DNA from 4 places in the Pararhizobium sp. DWP3-4 genome. Region 1 is predicted to be linked to each of the others. Evidence: riboswitches for the same ligand, from Rfam matches in the RefSeq annotation. Region 1 holds a riboswitch; each other region holds the start of a gene.
The links. A riboswitch is a leader RNA that binds a small molecule or an ion and turns the genes downstream of it on or off. The one in region 1 is predicted to bind cobalamin.

Region 1 (4,796 bases):
GCCGGGCAGACGGGGCGGTGTCGGCCAACGGCATGGTCAGCGGGACCTATCTGCACGGCCTGTTTGCCAGCGACGCCTATCGTGCGGCACTGCTCAAAAGTTTCGGCATCGAAGGCGGCGGCGAAAACTACCGCCTCTCGGTTGACCGTGCGATCGACGATGTCGCAGCCGAGCTGGAAGCGGTGCTTGAGCCGCGATGGCTCGACAGCCTGATGTCCTGAGCGGGGCGAACCCTTCAGATTTCTCCGGATGCCTCGCGGCGTCTGCGGTCAAGCTCTTCGCTGTAGCGTCGCAGCGTATGGCTTTCCGTCAACAGGCCGACGACGCGCCGTTCGATGAGATTGTTGACTACGGCCAGCCCATCGCTCTCCGTGGTGTCGAACAAGGCGGCTGCCTGCTTGGCGTTCATGTTTGGCTGCAGGAAATCGTTGGGAAGGCGGATGAAGCCGGAAAGGTCCTGCTTTTCCTCGCTGGCTTCGATGGGGCTGGCATAGACTTCCGGCACCTGGATGATGCCTGCATATTTTGCGCCATCGACGACGACGACCCGTTGTGTCGATCCAAGCGGAAAATCTCTCCGGAAATCCTCCAGCGTTGCCTGCGCATCGATTGTACGGACATCTGTACGCATAAGGCGGCCGACGGTGAGGTTCCGGATCCAGCCAACATCATGAGCACTGCGGATGCTCTCGCCGCGCAGGTGAAAACGCCAGGTGGCGAACGAGTAGCCGAAGGTGGTGCGCACAACGAGCGAGGAGGTGATCACGGCCGCCAGAACAAGGACGGTGATCGGGAAGTCGCCGGTGATTTCCAGCGCCAGGAACGTCATCGTCAACGGTCCGCCGATAATGGCAACCGCCAGCGAACTCATGCCGACGACCGCATAGATGACCGGCGTCAGCGTTGCCTGGGCAAAGACGTAGGGCGCGGAAAAGGCAAACAGCTTGCCGAGCAGCGCGCCCATGAACAGCGACGCAAAGAACAGGCCGCCGCGAAAGCCGGAACCGATCGAGACCGCCGAGGCGAGGGATTTCATCAGGAACAGGCCGATCAGCATCGGGATTGCGGGCGAACTGGCGAGATTGAGATGCAGGGCACCGTGACCGGCCGACAGCACCTGGGGCGACACCAGTGCCAGAAGGCCGACGACGATGCCGCCGAGCGCCGGGCGCGCGGGAGCGGGGATAAAACTGCGTCGGGCAAGCCCCTCGATCAGCGAGACGCCCTTCATCAAGAGGATGCCCATGGCAGCGCAGAAGCAGCCGAGCAGCAATGCCGGCAGATAGTCGGCCGGGACGACGGCGCCGAACTGGCCGACATCGATGGTGAAATCGCCCGCATACAGCCATCTGGCCACGAGATTGGCGATCAGGGCGGAAACGACGACCGGCGTCAGCGACACGATCGTATAGGTGCCGATGATCAGCTCGAAGGCATAGAAGGCACCGGTCAGCGGCGCATTGAACGCGGCGGCGATGGCGCCGGCAGCGCCGCAACCGACCAGGGTGCGCAGATCCGAGCGGCGAAGCTGCAGCGAGATGCCGAGCTTGGAGGCGATGCCGGATGCCAGCTGCGTGTAACCGGCCTCGAGCCCGACGGAGGCGCCAAAGCCGTTGGAGATCAGGTTCTGTATCGCGACGACGATGCTGTCGGTGAGCGAGAGACGGCCGCCATGCAGGGCGTTGGCCTCGATCGGATCGACCATCGGCTTCTTGCGCCAGGATGCCAGAAGCACCATCACCAGGCCGAGAATGATCCCACCGGCCACCGGCGCGATCAATACGGAAATTTCGCCCTGCAGATTGCTGGAACTCAGCCTTTCATCATCGGCAATACCGAAAATCAGGCTGTGCAGGCGGCTGGATATGATGCTCATCGCGGTGACGGCAAGACCCGACGTAACACCGACGATCATGCCCGCGACGACCAGGCCGAGTTCGCTCCGCCGCGCAAAGGCCCGCATCCGCCCGAGATCGAAAAGCAGCGAGAGATAGCCGAGCCGCCGCAGGTTAAGTTTCGGAATCATCTTCAGCTTCATTGCCTGGCCATCCTGTCTCTGCGCCGTCGTGGGCATTTCCGCTTTGCTTCGAATTGCGAAAACCGCCTGTCTTTTTTTCTACGCAATTTCGGACGCAAAACCGCTGCGCACTTCCGCTGGAATTGCTCTAGAAGGCATGGTCTGGGAGATCAAGCTTAGTCTTGCCGAGGCCGGGCCAAACCATGGCGGCGAGAGAGTGCCGCAATTGACTTGATCCAGGCGAGCGCCTAATCATCGGTCATTGGATGGTTCCCGATATGCCGTTGCATGTTGGGAGTAAATGGGAATGCGACGGGCCGGACCCAGACCGGGCGTCCTTATCGCAGCCGACCCCGCGACTGTAGAACGGTCAGGGTTCGCCATCCGGGAAAGCCGATGTTTCCGGACTGTCCGCATTCGCGGCAGCGGTAAGGATCGGCCCAACCGGAAAAGCCACTGGAGTAGCATCACGATCTGCCGGGGCCGGACGCCTCTAAATCTACGAATCGTCCACCTCTTCGTGATATCAGTCGGTTGCGGTGACGCAATCTGGCGCAAAAACTCCGGGAAGGCGAGGCGGGCCCGTTCGTCCCTTTTGGGGCGTGGCGCCGTGAGCCAGGAGACCTGCCATCCTCAAGGGCCCCGTCTTCGATAGGGCTCGCCCAATCCAGGGAGAGATACTCCCGACGCCAGCACGGAGGTTGTCATGGCTTTATTATCCCGTTCCCGGAACGGCCTGTTTCGCGTTGCCGCGAATGCCGCTTTGCGTGACCCAAGGGTTCCTGTCCTTTCCGGCGCGCGCTGAGGCCAGGATCTTTTCATGACATCGATACTGTCAGGCAGCGTGCTGGTTCTGGGCGGCGCCCGTTCCGGAAAATCCGCTTTCGCCGAAAAACTCGTGACGGCGTCGGGTCTGCGCATGCATTACGTCGCGACCGGAAGGGCCTGGGACGACGAGATGCAGGCAAGGATTTGCGAGCATCGCGATCGCCGCGGCGCCGATTGGCAGACCCATGAAGAGCCGCTCGACCTTGCCGGCTGCCTGAAGGCGATCGATGCGCCTGATCGCATCGTTCTGATCGATTGCCTGACGCTCTGGGTCACCAATCTGATGATGGAGCATCGGGATATCGCGGCGGAATTTGAACGGCTTGCGGCCTATGTGCCGCTGGCCAAGGCCAAGCTGGTCTTCGTCTCGAACGAAGTCGGGCTGGGCATCGTGCCGGAGAACCGGATGGCGCGCGACTTTCGCGACCATGCCGGCCGGCTGCACCAGATCATTGCGGAGATTTCCGCAGACGTCTATTTTATCGCGGCTGGATTGCCGCTGAAAATGAAGGGTTGATCCATGACCGTTGAAAAAGCCGCCCACGGCAAGATCCCAGCCACCGTTATCACCGGCTTTCTCGGTGCCGGCAAGACGACGATGATTCGCAACATCCTGCAGAATGCCGGCGGCCGGCGCATCGCGCTGATCATCAACGAATTCGGCGATCTCGGTGTCGATGGCGACGTGCTGAAGGGCTGCGGCGCCGAAGCCTGCAGCGAGGATGACATCATCGAGCTGACCAATGGCTGCATCTGCTGCACCGTCGCCGACGATTTCATCCCGACGATGACGAAGCTGCTCGAGCGTGAAAACCGCCCGGACCATATCATCATCGAAACGTCCGGTCTGGCGCTGCCACAGCCGCTGATCGCCGCCTTCAACTGGCCGGATATCCGCACGCAGGTGACCGTCGATGGCGTCATCACAGTGGTCGATAGTGCCGCCGTCGCTGCCGGACGCTTTGCCGACGATCATGAAAAGGTCGATGCCTTGCGCGTCAACGACGACAATCTCGATCATGAAAGCCCGATCGAGGAACTGTTCGAAGACCAGCTCACCGCTGCCGACCTGATCATTCTCAACAAAACCGACCTGCTCGATTCGACCGGCCTTGCCTTTGTCCGCAACGAGGTTGCGTCACGCACCAGCCGCAAGCCGGCGATGATCGAAGCGAAGAACGGCGAGGTTTCCGCCGCCGTCCTGCTCGGCCTCGGCGTCGGCACCGAAAGCGATATCGGCAACCGCAGGTCCCATCACGAGATGGAGCACGAGGCCGGCGAGGAGCACAGCCATGACGAATTCGACAGCTTCGTCGTCGAACTGGGTTCGATTGCCGATCCGGCCGCCTTCATCGAAAAGCTGAAGCCGATCATTGCCGCGCATGACGTGCTGCGTCTAAAGGGCTTTGCCGATATCCCCGGCAAGCCGATGCGCCTTTTGATCCAGGGCGTCGGCGCCCGCATCGACCAGTATTTCGACCGCCCCTGGGCTGCCGGCGAAGTGCGCCGCACCCGCCTGGTCGTCATCGGCCTCCACGACATGGATGAAGCCGCCGTGCGTGCCGCGATCGCTGCGGCGGTTTGAGGGCGCTTTGACCGGGCGAGACCATAACCCCTCCCCAACCCCTCCCCACAAGGGGGAGGGGCTTGGACTGCGTTTGCCGCGCCTTTCGTGGCTGTTTGAACCGTTCGGAGTACGCTTCTTGGATGAGGTTACCGGGTTTGGCATAAGGGTTCGGCAGATAAGCCCCGCCCCCTTGTGTGCAGGGGTTGGGGAGGGGACTTCCTTATCCAGCACGGGAGACAATGCATGCATCTCCTCCTAGCCCAGAAAGGCACGATTACCGACGGCGAGGAGGCGATCGATCTCGGTCAATCACCAGCCGATATTCTGTTCCTGTCGGCAGCCGATACCGAGCTTTCGTCGATTGCTGGCGCGCACCGCACGCGT
Region 2 (4,796 bases), 280 kb from region 1:
GATCGCCAATCCCGGCAATTTTACCGGCTATGGCGCCGACACTTGGGGGCTGACATCCTGTGACGGCCCGCAGCGTCCGCGCCGTTTGCAGGATGGACGGCGCCAGCAATTTGCAGGCTACGCTGCGCGCGGTGCACCGCTCGGGCCGGACGATGGCACGCTTGCACCCTGGGCACCGCTGGCATGCTTGCCGTTCGAACCGCAGGCGGCGATGTCGGCGACACGGCATATCCTTTCGAGCTATCCCGACGTCGTTGACGAGGGCCGTTTTATCGGCAGTTTCAATCCCAGCGTTCCTGGCAAGACGGCGGAAGGGTGGATGAACAACCGTTGCGTCGGTCTTGACCACGGGCTGTTGGTGATGATGATCGAGAACCATCGCACAGGCCTTTACTGGAACATGCTGCGCGAAACACCGGTTATACGGCGCGGCCTCAGACGGGCAGGCTTTTCTGGCGGCTGGCTTTAAGGTAAACGGGCTGCCATGCGATGACGGGTGGCCCCTTTGGATGAAAATCGAAAATCAAGCAGTTTTTGCGAGGGCGATGGAGGGCAGGCGGAGGCCGCCATCGCCTGGCAGGCGGAGCATTTTCCGCAGGTTGCCGTATCGCTGGGGGTAGAAGGTGGCGATTTTCTGCCGGTCACCGAGGCATGGCGTCGTGATGGCGATATGGTCGCCGGCCTGCTGGACTATCAGAACCGTTTTGCCACCGGCATGGATGACCGCGTCAGAGCCGCCCATCTCATTTCCTTCTACAGCCATCATCTCAGCATCGCGGCTGCAGCGGTCTATCTGCGGACGGTGCTCGTTCCTGACCTCAGCCCGGATCGCCTGGCGTTCCGTTTCGAGCCCGTCGTTCCGCACGATCACATTCCACCGATGGAAACGCGTCCATCCGATATCAGCCGTCTTCATTTTCGCTTCGAGCGTTTTGTGCGTGGCGACGACCGGGCACTACTGTTTCACGATCTATTTGTCGAAAGCGTCCTTCCGGTGATCGACGCGCTCCAGGCATGCACTGGCCTCTCTCCTGTCGCACAATGGCGGCTGGCGGCCGATGGCATTGCGGGCGCTTTCCTAGAGGTTGGTACAGCCTTGGGCGACGCGGAGCGCGCCATGGCTGCGGCACTTGCCATCATCAATAGGACGGGATCGCCGCTTTTCTCTAATGCCGTGCGCTATCAGCGAGTTGAGGCTGTTTGCGATGGCGTTGCGGTCGAGCGCGTGTTCCGCCTGCGAAGCGGCTGCTGTCTCTACTATCGAACAGAGGGCGGGGATTTCTGCGATGTTTGCGTTCTTCTCGATACGAAGACGCAAAGAGACCGCCTGCACGCCCATATCGAGCGTACCGGCGGCCTCTGATTGCCGTTGCCGCGCAAGCAATGCCGGCGCGGCAAAGATTTAGGCTCAGGCCGATTTCAGAAGCTTGTCGTTCAGGTAGCCGGAGATCACGCCGAGCACGATCCAGAATGCCAGTGTCGTTGCCAAGGCGGCGACCGCGAATTCCGCTCCGAGAACGGCCGGAACCGGGCTCGAAATATCAGACGGCTGCGGCGCACCATAGGCATGCGGTGCGGCGATCAGGACAAGCCCGATGATCTTTGCAAGGATTTCATCGCGCAGGACGATGAGATAGACCCCGGCGACAGCGAGAACGATGGTTGCGATCCACCAGATCTGCCGGTCATGCAGATCGGCGGCCGGAAAGCCCGGCAACTCCGGCGGCAGGCCGATGGCGGGCAGAAGATGAACCGTCAACCAGCCGCACGCGCCCCACACTGCGCCGTTGCGCAAGGTAATCGGATAGTTGAAGACGAGACTGGCACCCGCGAGCAACAGGCCGAAGCCGGCGCCAGCCACCAGATTGGCAAGAAGCGTGCCGGAGAACCGGCTCATGCCGAACATGATGCCGCCCTCGTCTTCATGCTCGCCCTCATGGGCATAGGCCGGCGTGACCGGCGACAGTGCCGACAGCATCTCGCCGATCACGGATGAGCGGTTGAGCGACGAATGCTGCTGCTGGCCTTCCGTCGCCGCCGGCGGTTCGGCAGCGGGTTCCTTGACCTCATATTCTTCGGCATGAAGGATGAGCGGGACCACCCGCAATTCCTGCGCCGCCGTCATGAAGACGCCCGCGATCAATCCAGCCACCAATGCGGCCAGAAGTGTTTTGACAATCATTTGTACCCCCAAATTCAAGCGGAGCCGATTTCTCGTCAGTGCTCAACGCTTGTCGTGTTTCAATTCCTCACGGCAAAAACCGCCCGATGCCAGAGCATGGGCGCAGCCCGCAGCCGCGCGATTTCCAAAAGGAAATCCACCATCCGTTTCACCGATAGAGCGTGGAAAGCCCTCAAGCCTTCCACTGCTCACATCAATGGCACGGGAAGCCGTAGGAATGGCGGACGTCGTGGGCGGTGTCATGCAGCACGGCCGAATTGGCAAGGCCGGCGCCGAAAACCAGGAAGCCACCGATCAACAGGGCGAGAATAGCCGTGGTAATGCGGTCGTTGAGCGAAAGCGGAACGCTTGAAACTGTAGTCGTAGCCATGACAACCTCCGTGATGGCGCGTGGGAAATATCCCACCAATTGGGCACCATGCCCCTCATCAACCGGCAGGTTTCCTGGCTCGCGGCGTCAGGCGCTTTCGCGCCAAGGAGCTTGTCTCACCTTCCCGGGGCAGGGGCCAAGGGCCCGTCGCCGCAGTGGTTTCTACCGGTTGCACATACCGGCATGACAAACTCTGACCGCTCTACAGTCGCGGGGTCGGCCGTGATAAAGATGCCCAGAATGGGTCCATCCGTCACGTTCCCATTTACTCCCCGAAAGCACCTCGCCGCCAGGGAACCAATTGATCCAACGATGATTATGCCGTCGCCCCGGTCATGTCAATTCAGCGCTGCGACCTACAATGACGCATTGTCTGTCTTGTTTTTTTAGTACAATATCTAAATCTGATATGTAATGGATTGCCGAATTCTCCCTGGTTGCAACTGGTTGCCTTGCGGTAACACTCCGTGGTTGTTTTTTATGGGAAATACTCTTCTCAAATGATGGAACAATAGTTCTTTAGGAACCTTGGCATAGGGTAAAACCGCGCTGATACGCGAAGAATCCTCCACAGAGAAAACCATGAACGCGGCGAGGTCCGAACAGGAATTCCAGAATATTCTTCGCCGCTTGGGAATTGCGCTTGACGCTTCTCAGATCGGTGTGTGGGAGCACGACACCCAGAAAGACGAAGTCGTCTGGGATCTGCAGATGCACCGGCTCTACGCGACTGGCAAGACCAAAAAGCGGGTCAAGGCGGAAGTCTGGATGAACGCGATCCATCCCGAGGATTTTGCTCAAGCCCAAGCCGACTTCGATCGGGCGATTTTGACCAAGGACGTCTACTCTTCGGAATACCGGATCATTCTGCCAGATGGCGAAACACGCTACCTGCGTTCGCGTGCCTATTGTTTCGAGGAAGACGGCCATATCACCTTCATCGGAGCCGAATGGGATGTCACAGCTGACGTGCTGCTCAATCGCGAACTGCGGCGGCAGAAGGCGATCGCCGAGGCGCGCGCTGTCGCGCTGGAAGCAACCACGGAGCGGATCGAATATGCAGCCGAGCACGATTACCTAACGGGACTTCCCAATCGCCGGTTCTTCGACCGGCGATTGGCGGAACTCGCCGGGGAGCCCGGCCTTGAGAAGCTGGCGATCCTGCATATCGGTCTCGACCGGTTCAAGCAGATCAACGACACCGCCGGCCACGCAGCCGGAGACGACGTTTTGAAATCCTGTGCGAGGCGGATCGAAGCCGGCGTGCCGAAGAACTCGTTCATCGCGCGTGTCAGCGGCGACGAATTTGCGGTTCTGATCGCAAACTTTACCGCCCTGGATGATCTTAAACACCGCGCTGAGCAACTGGCGCAGCAATTGAAGCAATCTGTCTGGCATAATGACGACGTGTTGCGTACCGGCGCGTCGATGGGGGTGGCGGCTGCCAGCGGCCGTAATATCGCCAGCCTGCTGGCGGAATCCGACATCGCGCTGCAACGGGCCAAAAAATTGGGACGGGGTAGGGTAGAGGTGTTTTCGGCGCACTTGAAGGCGCAGCTCAACAACGAGCAGCGCGTCGGCCGGCAATTGGCGCATGGACTGGAGAAAGGGGAGTTCATTCCCTACTATCAGGCTCAGGTCGATGCGCGGACCCGGCGCATTGTCGGAATGGAAGTTCTGGCACGGTGGCGCCATCCAAAGCGCGGAATGATTCTGCCGGGCGAATTCATCACGGTTGCGGGCAGCCTTGGCCGGCTGGACGATCTGGACGCCGCAATTTTGAAAGCGGCGCTGAAGGATCGGCAGGCCTGGATGCGGCAGGGTGTGCAGGTTCCGCGTATCGCGGTGAACGTTTCTGCCGCCCGTCTGTCGGATCCGCTTTTGATGGATCAATTAAAACATCTGGATATTCAGCCGGATATGCTGTCATTCGAATTGCTGGAAACTATTTTTCTGGACGATAGCGAGGATGAGGTGTTTTCCAATGTGGCCGGTTTGAAGGCCATGGGCATCGACATCGAGATCGATGATTTCGGCTCCGGCCACGCGTCGATCATCGGGCTGGTGAAGCTGAAACCGCGAAGAATGAAAATCGACCGGCAACTGGTGATGCCGACCACGACATCACGCGAACAGACGCGTTTGTTGCGTTCCATCATCGACATCGCCAAAGCGCTGCACATCGAAGTCATCGCCGAGGGCGTCGAGACGCTGGAGCACGCCAAACTTTTGACGCGCCTTGGA
Region 3 (4,796 bases), on a different contig from region 1:
ATGATTGGTTTTCATCGGCCGAAGATAATGCCTCTTGACGTTTTAGACAATGGTGTCTAATTTTACAGCTCTGTCCAATAATATTGACACGGCTTGCCAAGCGTGTGGGCGTCCTCTCAAGCACCGCGCGCCCTTGGCAACGATCACGGTAAACTCCTGAGAGCAACGCGGCGCCAGACCGACCCGGTTTTGTGCGGCCGTTTCTGAAAGATGCCCCCCATGACGTCCTCCTTCTTCCGGACTGCCCTCATCCTCGGCCTGTTGTCGGCCATCGGCCCGTTTGCCATAGACATGTACCTGCCGGCGCTGCCCTCGATCGGGCAGGATCTTGGTGCCGAGAACCATATCGTACAGCTGAGCCTGCTCGCCTTCTTCATCTCCTTTGCGGTGGCGCAGCTGGTCTACGGTCCCCTGTCCGATATGTGGGGCCGCAAGGCGCCGCTCTATATCGGTATCGGCATCTTTGCGCTCGCCAGCATCGGCTGCGCATTGGCAAGCGATATCGAAACGCTGATCGCCTTCCGCTTCCTGCAGGGGATCGGCGGAGCTGCCGGCATGGTCATCCCGCGCGCCATCGTTCGCGACATGCATACCGGCGTGCAGGCCGCCCGGCTGATGTCGCTGTTGATGCTGGTGTTCAGCATCTCGCCGATCCTGGCGCCGCTGACCGGCAGTGCCGTCATCGAGTTCTACGGCTGGCGCGGCGTGTTCTGGGCGGTGACGATCGCCGCCTTCATCGGCCTCATCCTGCTGGCGACGCAATTGCAGGAAACCCGCGTGAGGGAGCACCGTGCCGGGAGTGGCCTGCGCAGCGCCATGGCTGCCTACGGCCTGCTGCTCAGGGACAAGAATTTTCTGACGCTGACCTTCATCGGCGGCCTCGGCATTTCTAGCTTCCTCGTCTATCTTGCCAACTCGCCCTTCGTGCTGATCGACTATTACGGCCTGTCGCCGACGCAATACAGCTTTGCCTTCTCCATCAATGCCGTGTCGTTCTTCGCGGTATCGCAGGCGACCGGCTGGTTCGGCGAACGGTTTGGGCTCGTTCGGGTCATGCGCATCGCCGTTGCAGCCTTCGCGCTGACCATGGCGGCGATGGCCATCGTCATGAGCCTCGGCTTCAATCAGCTGCCGGTGATGGCCGCATTTCTCTTCGTCGGTTACGGCTTCCTCGGCCTCGTCATCCCGACAAGTGCTGTGCTGGCGCTGGAGGAGCATGGCGAAATCGCAGGCACGGCATCGTCGCTGATGGGAACGCTGCATTTCGTCACCGCCGCCGTCGCCATGGTGATCGCCTCGGTGTTCTTCGACGGCACGGCCGTTCCGATGGCCATGGGCATCGCGCTCTGCGCCGTCGGCGCGCTGCTGCTCACCCAGGCCACCATCGGCCGCCGCCGTGCAGCTGCCGCTGCCGAGTGATAGTTGATTCGATCATCGACGTGGTGGCAGACATCGTTGAGACCGGCATGAGTTTGGTGACGGTCGCAGTCGAGCTTTGGTCGGAGACATTGCTGGAGGGCAGCCGCAACTGACGGCGCGCGGCGAACTCGTCATGGTCCCGGCCGGTCCAGACGGGCGCCCGGCGGCACGCGCGTGGCTCATAACTGAAACCGGGGCCGCTGTCCCCGGCGGCTGCCCCACTATCCACAGCCGATTGCCGTGGCGGGCATTAACTCCCCATTATCCACAAAGCCGCAAAAAATATGCACCGCAAGGCATGTTTCCGATGTCTACACATTGACGTTATTTTCCTGTCGTATACTATATCTAGTGTTAAAGGTTCCTCCAAATCGCAAGGTAGGGAGGCTAAGAGGGAATGCGGTGCGCTTGGCCATTGTGGCCGGGCAAAACCGGAGCTGCCCCCGCAACTGTAAGCGGCGAGCGTCTGTTTCATTTCAAGTCACTGAAGCATCAGGCTTCGGGAAGACGGAATGGACGCCACGACCCGCAAGCCAGGAGACCTGCCTTGAACAAAACGTCCACGGGCGGGGTGCCCGGAAGGTCGCGTGATGTGCAGCGGAATGATTCCGCTTTGGATTGCGTTCTTCCGATGCCCGCCAAAAAGGCTCCGGGTGAAGGCATGTCAGTCAATCGAATTCGCAGACCAAGATATGCGGGATCGGCGGCACAGGCCTAACCTCCCGCAAGTATCGCAATGCAAGACCCCACGATCGGATCCGCGTGCAGCGGCTCGGAGCCTTTCGTGTGCCAGCAACATCACAGACCACGAGGACCATCATGAACATTACCGTCTACAGCAAGCCTTCCTGCGTCCAGTGCACAGCGACCTATCGTGCGCTCGATCGTGAAGGCATCGACTATCAGGTCGTCGACATTTCCAAGGACGAGGACGCCTTCGCGAAGGTCATCGGCCTCGGATACCAGCAGGTTCCGGTGGTGATCGCCGGCCAGGACCATTGGGCTGGATTCCGTCCTGACAAGATCAGCGCGCTGTCCTGAGCGCGGCCTGAGTGCGGATGGACAAGCGATGGGCCTGATCGTCTATTATTCCAGCCTGTCGGAAAATACCCATCGCTTCGTCGCCAAGCTCGGCCTGAAATCGGCCCGCATTCCCGTCAGCACCAGCGCCGAAACGCCCGACGTGCGCGAGCCCTTCGTCCTCATTTTGCCGACCTATTGCGGCGATGACGGCAGGGGCGCCGTTCCCAAGCAGGTGATCCGCTTTCTCAACAATGCGGGCAACCGATCCCTCATCCGGGGCGTGATCGCCGCCGGCAACAGCAATTTCGGCGAGACGTTCGGTCTCGCGGGCAATGTCATCTCGGATAAATGCCGGGTGCCGTACCTCTACAGGTTCGAGCTTCTGGGTACGGACGAGGACGTCGCCAATGTCATCAATGGATTGGAACGATTTTGGACGTCTCAACGCTCGAACGCCCTTTGAAGGCGACGGAAACCGCGATTGACTATCACGCGCTGAACGCGATGCTGAACCTCTATGACGACGAGGGCAGGATCCAGCTGGACAAGGACCGGCTGGCGGCGAAGCAGTATTTCCTCCAGCACGTCAACCAGAACACCGTGTTCTTCCATAATCTGCGGGAGAAACTCGATTATCTGGTGACCGAGGGCTATTACGAGCGCGAGGTTCTCGACCAGTATTCGTTCAACTTCGTGCGCGACCTCTATGATCACGCTTATGCCAAGAAGTTCCGTTTCCCGACCTTCCTCGGCGCCTTCAAGTATTACACCAGCTACACGCTGAAGACATTCGACGGAAAACGCTATCTCGAGCGCTACGAGGACCGTATCTGCATGGTGGCGCTGGCGCTGGCGCAGGGCAACGAAGCGACAGCGCGAGACATGGTCGACGAGATCATTTCCGGCCGCTTCCAGCCTGCGACGCCGACCTTCCTCAATGCCGGCAAGAAGCAGCGCGGCGAGCTCGTGTCGTGCTTCCTTCTGCGTGTCGAGGACAATATGGAATCGATCGCGCGCGGCATCAATTCGGCGCTGCAACTGTCCAAGCGCGGCGGCGGCGTTGCCCTGTCGCTGACCAATATCCGCGAGGCCGGCGCCCCGATCAAGCAGATCGAAAACCAGTCGTCCGGTATCATTCCGGTGATGAAGCTGCTGGAAGACAGTTTTTCCTATGCCAACCAGCTTGGCGCCCGCCAGGGGGCAGGGGCCGTCTATCTCAACGCCCATCACCCCGATATCATGCGCTTCCTCGATACCAAGCGCGAAAATGCCGATGAGAAGATCCGCATCAAGACGCTGTCGCTCGGCGTCGTCGTGCCCGATATCACCTTCGAGCTGGCGAAGAACAACGAGGACATGTATCTGTTTTCACCCTACGACGTGGAGCGCGTCTACGGTGTGCCGTTCACCGAAATCTCGGTGACGGAAAAGTACCGCGAGATGGCGGACGATGCCCGCATTTCCAAGAAGAAGATCAAGGCCCGCGAATTCTTCCAGGTTTTGGCCGAAATCCAGTTCGAGAGCGGCTATCCCTACATCATGTTCGAAGACACGGTGAACCGGGCCAATCCGATCGCCGGCCGCATCACCATGAGCAATCTCTGCTCGGAAATCCTGCAGGTCAGCGAGGCCAGCGACTATAATGACGACCTATCCTACAAGCATATGGGCAAGGACATTTCCTGCAATCTCGGCTCGCTGAATATCGCAGCGGCGATGGACAGTTCCGATTTCGGCAAGACCATCGAAACGTCGATCCGGGCGCTGACAGCCGTGTCCGACATGAGCCACATCTCCTCGGTCCCGTCGATCGAGAAGGGCAATGACGACAGCCACGCCATCGGTCTCGGCCAGATGAACCTGCACGGCTATCTCGCCCGCGAGCGCATTTACTACGGCTCGGAAGAAGGCGTCGATTTCACCAACATCTATTTCTACACGGTGACCTACCACGCCATCCGGGCATCGAACCGGATCGCCGTCGAGCGCGGGTCGAGCTTCAAGGGCTTCGAAAAATCAAAATACGCTTCCGGCGACTATTTCGACAAATACACCGAGAAGGAATGGGTGCCGGCGACCGGGCGTGTCGCCGAACTGTTCAAGACGGCTGGCATCCACATCCCGACGCAGGAAGACTGGCTGGCCCTGAAGACGGATGTCATGACGAGCGGCCTCTATAACCAGAACCTCCAGGCCGTGCCGCCGACGGGCTCGATCTCCTATATCAACCACTCGACCTCCTCGATCCATCCCATCGTCTCGAAGATCGAGATCCGCAAGGAGGGCAAGATCGGCCGCGTCTACTATCCTGCGCCGTTCATGACCAACGACAATCTCGACTATTACCAGGACGC
Region 4 (4,796 bases), on a different contig from region 1:
AAAATGTAGCCTTCGTCGATTTCGTCGTCCAGAATACCGCCATTGTGGTTCATCTCGACTTCTCCGGAAATCTTCATCACCCGGCAGGTCCCGCACAAACCACCCTCGCAGGCAGCACCGATGCGCACGCCAGCCAAGCGCGCCGTCTGCAGGATGGTCTGGCCGGGCTGACACTTGGCGTCCTTGCCGGCCATGGTGAAGGTGACGGTGGAGACGGCTGCCGCATCCGCTTCGCCTGCACCGGCGCGGATGGCAAGCTCTGCCGGATCCGGCGCATTGGCCGGTTGAAAGCTTTCCTCGTGGTAGCGGTTCATGTCGAATCCGACGCTTTCCAGCATCGATTTGACGCCACGCATGAACGGTTCGGGGCCGCAGCAAAAGACGGTGCGTTCGCGGAAATCCGGTGCCAGCAAGGCGAGTTTGGAGGTCTCGATACGGCCACGCAGCCCGTGCCAGCTGTGGCGCGGCGCATGGGTCTCGACGATGAAGCCGAGATTGAGGTTCGGCATATTGCGGGAAATGTTCTCCAGCTCGTCGCGGAACAAGAGATCATCCGGCTGGCGGGCGCAGGACAGAAAAGAGACGTCCGTCTGCGGCGCGCAATCGGCCATCCAGCGGGTCATCGACATCATCGGCGTGATGCCGGACCCGGCCGAGATGAACAGGTATTTTTCGCCGGGATGACGCACGAACGAGAAGTCGCCGAGCGGTCCGAAGGCCTTCAGCTTCATGCCCGGCTTGAGGGTTTCGAACATCCAGCGGGTGCCGATGCTCGACGCCTGCGCCTTGACGGTGACGGCGACCGAAAACGGCCGCGACGGCGTCGAGGACAAAGTGTACGTGCGCATCACCGGATCGTCCGCCTTGACCGGCAGTTCCAGCGTGACGAACTGGCCCGGCAGATAGCGGAACCAGCTGTCCTTGTCGGCCTTGAAGCCGAACGTCATCACGTCCGGCCCTTCGGCGGTGACGGAGATGCATTCCAGGAGCTGCTGCCGGTCGTTGAACGGCTGCAACTCGTCAAAGTGCCGGAAGGATGAGGCAATCGTCATGTCAGGCGACCCGAACCAGAGGGGTGGAGATGGAGCTGCCCTGCAGGCGGTCCGCCAGGAAGTTGGTGTACCATTCGACGAACTGCATCACGCCGCCTTCGTGTTCCGGCGAATAGGGACCGGGCTGATAGGCGAGCGAGCGGATGCCGAAGGCGTTTTCCTCGACGATCTGGCGGTCCTGGTCGTTGGTCTCGGTCCAGACATGCGTCAGCTCGTCGATGCTGTAATCGACGCCCTCGACGGCATCCTTGTGCACCAGCCACTTCGTCGTGACCTGCGTCAGTTCGGGCCCAAGCGGCAGGACGCGGAAGGTGATGGCGTGGTCGGCCAGTACATGGTTCCAGGTCGACGGATAGTGGAACAAGAGCAGCGTGCCGATATGGCTCTGGCTGACATCGTCGGACAGCTGGCGCTTGACGGCGCGTTTGCCGGACATGGTGTAGCTTTCAGCGCCCTCGATCAGCGGCATGCGGGCGACGCGGAACTGGCCCTTGTGATCGATCTTGAACTCGCTCGGCAGGCCCGAGGCTTCGCAATGTGCCCAATGGGCGGCGATGACCGGATCGTCCTTGGCGCCCTGCACGCCGGTTGCCGTCGGTGCTTCCGGATAGGTGCGGCAAAGTTCGGGGTGGTTGGCGGCGCAGTGGTAGCATTCCCGGTTGTTTTCCCAGACGAGCTTCCAGTTGCCCTTTTCGATGATGGTGCTTTCGAAGGCGACCTTGGTGTCTTTTAGATTGTGCGGCGTCAGATAGGACGAGACCATGTCGCGCACCGGTTGGAAATCCATCGCCTCTTCGGCCAGGCAGATAAAGATATAGCCGCCGATGGTTTCGCAGTGGATCGGTTTCAGACCATGCTGGTTCTTGTCGAAATCCTCGCCCATCTGGCGGGCGAACAAAAGCTTGCCATCCAGCTCGTAGGTCCACTGGTGATAGGGACAGACAAGCTTGGCGGACGAGCCCTTGGCACCGGCGCAGACGCGCGAGCCGCGATGGCGGCAGGAATTGTGCAGCGCCCGCACGGTGCCTGTGCGATCGCGGACGATGACGACCGGATATTCGCCGACCTGCACGGTGAAATAATTGCCGGATTTCGGGATTTCGCACTCATGACCGATGAACAGCCAGTCCTTGTACCAGATTTCCTCCATATCGAGCCGGTAGAGATCGGGATCGGTGTAGAAGGCCTGCTCGAGACTGTGCGTGCCGCGCCGGTTCTTCAATGTGCGGAGGACTTCGCTGCGGAGATCCATGGTCATTTCCTTGTGCTCGCCAACTTTTTGAACGTTGCAGCAGACAGGAAAGGAACCGCCGGCGCGCCGGGAGAGCGCGTGGTTACAGTGGTTCTCCTTCCGGCTGCCCGCCGCAACCCAGATATCAATTTCATCACAAGGCTGGTTTCCGGGCTCTGGAGCTGTCCTTGCGGACGATCCCGGCGCCTTCCCGGATTTCTCCAGTGGCCTTTTGCCGAGGTTTCGCTCCACCACCGTTGCGGGGGCAGCGCCGGATTTCGACCGGCTTCCCAATTCTCCGCCCTTCCCTATAAAGACGGCACCTTGAGTGTCTTCATCTAATCCGCACGCCCGGAAAAACAGCCGCCAGTTTACGACATCCGATTCCAGAAAGACGACACGGAACAGATTGCATGCGACCTCGGCCCATGTGGCTATTTTATAAGCATAAACAACGCGATCTGCTGAATTTTCAGCAAAAGGCCGGTTTTCCGCGCAACGCTTCGGCAATCGGCTGCGAAGCGGCCTCTTTGCGACATCGCGCGGCACCAGTGCTGGCGCCGCCATGTGCATACTGCGCGGCAAAAGGTTGATGCCTGGAAAGACTGCATTAACCATAACACGTTAGCTTCATCTCATGAGCGATTACGCCCCGGAGTGCTTTGTCTGCATTCCGCGCATTCTGGTACAGGCCGATGTCAAACTTGAGATATTTCGATGCCGCCGCAGTCAAGAAGCCGGCTCCATCGCCGAAGGCGGCGATCTATACCGAATTCCTGCGCACAGGGCGGATCAACCGGCACCAGCAGGAATGGAGTGCCACAGAAAAACGCTATCTGACCCATCAGGAAGTCGCCACCCGCACCGGCAAGAAGCTCGAAGCGGCCGGTACCGCGACGCATGAGCGGATCAACGGCTTCCATCGGTCGATCCGGTTTCCCAGACTGCTTTTCCACCGCACGCTCGCCGATAGCCCGCATCTCGGTTACTGCCATGTGACGGCCGCGCGGACGAAATTTGCCAAGTTCGAGGATGTCCGCTGGTCGTTCTACATTGCCAATTTCTTTTCCGATATCGGCGACGACCAGCATTTTTTCGAGAAGATCAAACTCGGTTATTCGCGGATGTATTTCGCTGTGGCAACCGAGATGGATGCCGAGGCCGGCAAGCTGACGGTCAATCGCGCTGTGCATGACAACGGGCTGTTGTTTCGCACCCGCGACCCCAAGGAAGCCCTGAAGAACGTGCTTCTGCTCGGCGCCCGCAACGAACAGCTTCGCAAGATCATCGGCAGCCTCTGATCACTGCTTGTAGATCAGCCAATCGCGCCCGGGCGGCTGCTCGCCTTCTGCGCCATGAACGATGGTCTGGTCGCCGCCCTTGCCCTGCGCCCTGGCAAGCGCCTTTTCCGCCGTACCGACAAGATCGAAGGCGTTGCTGGCATCATCCGACATGCAGATGCCCACCGAAAGCGTCACGCAGCCGAGATCGCGCCCGGTTTTAGGATGTGTGAAATGCGTGCCGCGCAAGGCCGAACGCAACAGCGCCACAAGCCGCACCACCTCCCGCTCCTCGCCCGCATTGACCAGAAAACCGAAACGGGTGCCGTCGAAACGGGCCACGAGTTCGCTTGACGGAAACGCCTGCTGGATGATGCCGCCGATATGCCGGGCCAGCGGCTCGGCCAATGCCGCCGCCTGTTCGCCCGACAGGCGGCGGCTGGTATCCGGTTCGGCAATGGCGATGCCGCAGGCAAGCGGCAGATCCGGATCGGCATAGACCTTGGCCAGCGCCTTGTTGAAGGCGCGGCGATTGGCAAGCCCGGTGACTGCATCCGAAAATTTCCGCGCTTCGAAGTCGGCAAGATCCTTCTGGACGCCGGCAATGACGCTCGATTGCGCCGTGACGCTTTGTTCCATTTCGGCATTGTGCGACACCTGCCGCTCGGTGGCCCGCTTCAGCGCCTGGATGGAATTGGCAAGCGCCGCCTGGCTCGCGTCACCGGACACCACCAGCGCTTTCGTCGCCTCGCTGATCAGCTTGCCATAATCATCGAGCTGATCTTTTTCGCGCGACAGGAGGTTCATGAAATTGCTCATCTCGTCGCGCACGATCGTCGTCGATCGCGCCAGCACGCTCGCCTCGTGATGATGCGGCAGATATTTGCGGCCCAGTTCATCAAGCGCCGATTGCGACTTGTACTTGCCGAGCGCGATGAACTCGCGAACCAGGTCCGGATTGGCCCCGCCATAAGCCTCGTAGACGAGTTCGTAATTCCTCGGGATGGCATCGATCCCCATCTGATGCATGGCGGTGGCGATGCGCAGCGCAAGGTCGTTCGGCATGGATTTCTTGTTGGCCATAAGGGCTCCGGCTGAGTGCAGAATCCGACAGCTAGCATGGGCAACTTTCCCCGCTGCTAACCGGACCTGTCGCATTTTAAGAAACCCGAATTCCGGCTGTGGCGAAACGGCACAATCGGCGCAAGCCTGCACATCGCCAGCGAATGCGCT

Region 2: another riboswitch for cobalamin. It lies ahead of ACP7E6_RS02250 (CbtB domain-containing protein); the one in region 1 lies ahead of cobU (bifunctional adenosylcobinamide kinase/adenosylcobinamide-phosphate guanylyltransferase).
Region 3: another riboswitch for cobalamin. It lies ahead of nrdH (glutaredoxin-like protein NrdH); the one in region 1 lies ahead of cobU (bifunctional adenosylcobinamide kinase/adenosylcobinamide-phosphate guanylyltransferase).
Region 4: another riboswitch for cobalamin. It lies ahead of ACP7E6_RS06260 (aromatic ring-hydroxylating oxygenase subunit alpha); the one in region 1 lies ahead of cobU (bifunctional adenosylcobinamide kinase/adenosylcobinamide-phosphate guanylyltransferase).

The regions. Positions count from the first base shown of each region.
Region 1 covers NZ_JAFCXF010000001.1:748,214-753,009, forward strand. Annotated here, with positions in the region: gene ACP7E6_RS03520 (cobyric acid synthase) at 1-221, shown strand, start outside; gene ACP7E6_RS03525 (chloride channel protein) at 236-2,026, opposite strand; cobalamin riboswitch at 2,268-2,663, shown strand; gene cobU (bifunctional adenosylcobinamide kinase/adenosylcobinamide-phosphate guanylyltransferase) at 2,838-3,362, shown strand; gene cobW (cobalamin biosynthesis protein CobW) at 3,366-4,430, shown strand; gene cobN (cobaltochelatase subunit CobN) at 4,656-4,796, shown strand, end outside.
Region 2 covers NZ_JAFCXF010000001.1:465,144-469,939, forward strand. Annotated here, with positions in the region: gene ACP7E6_RS02235 (glucoamylase family protein) at 1-469, shown strand, start outside; gene ACP7E6_RS02240 (IucA/IucC family C-terminal-domain containing protein) at 506-1,363, shown strand; gene ACP7E6_RS02245 (CbtA family protein) at 1,409-2,182, opposite strand; gene ACP7E6_RS02250 (CbtB domain-containing protein) at 2,376-2,552, opposite strand; cobalamin riboswitch at 2,600-2,869, opposite strand; gene ACP7E6_RS02255 (bifunctional diguanylate cyclase/phosphodiesterase) at 3,135-4,796, shown strand, end outside.
Region 3 covers NZ_JAFCXF010000024.1:7,887-12,682, reverse strand. Annotated here, with positions in the region: gene ACP7E6_RS28240 (multidrug effflux MFS transporter) at 220-1,419, shown strand; cobalamin riboswitch at 1,761-1,983, shown strand; gene nrdH (glutaredoxin-like protein NrdH) at 2,239-2,460, shown strand; gene nrdI (class Ib ribonucleoside-diphosphate reductase assembly flavoprotein NrdI) at 2,489-2,905, shown strand; gene nrdE (class 1b ribonucleoside-diphosphate reductase subunit alpha) at 2,875-4,796, shown strand, end outside.
Region 4 covers NZ_JAFCXF010000002.1:219,706-224,501, forward strand. Annotated here, with positions in the region: gene ACP7E6_RS06255 (2Fe-2S iron-sulfur cluster-binding protein) at 1-1,052, opposite strand, end outside; gene ACP7E6_RS06260 (aromatic ring-hydroxylating oxygenase subunit alpha) at 1,054-2,304, opposite strand; cobalamin riboswitch at 2,427-2,625, opposite strand; gene ACP7E6_RS06265 (DUF6656 family protein) at 2,979-3,584, shown strand; gene ACP7E6_RS06270 (diguanylate cyclase domain-containing protein) at 3,585-4,646, opposite strand.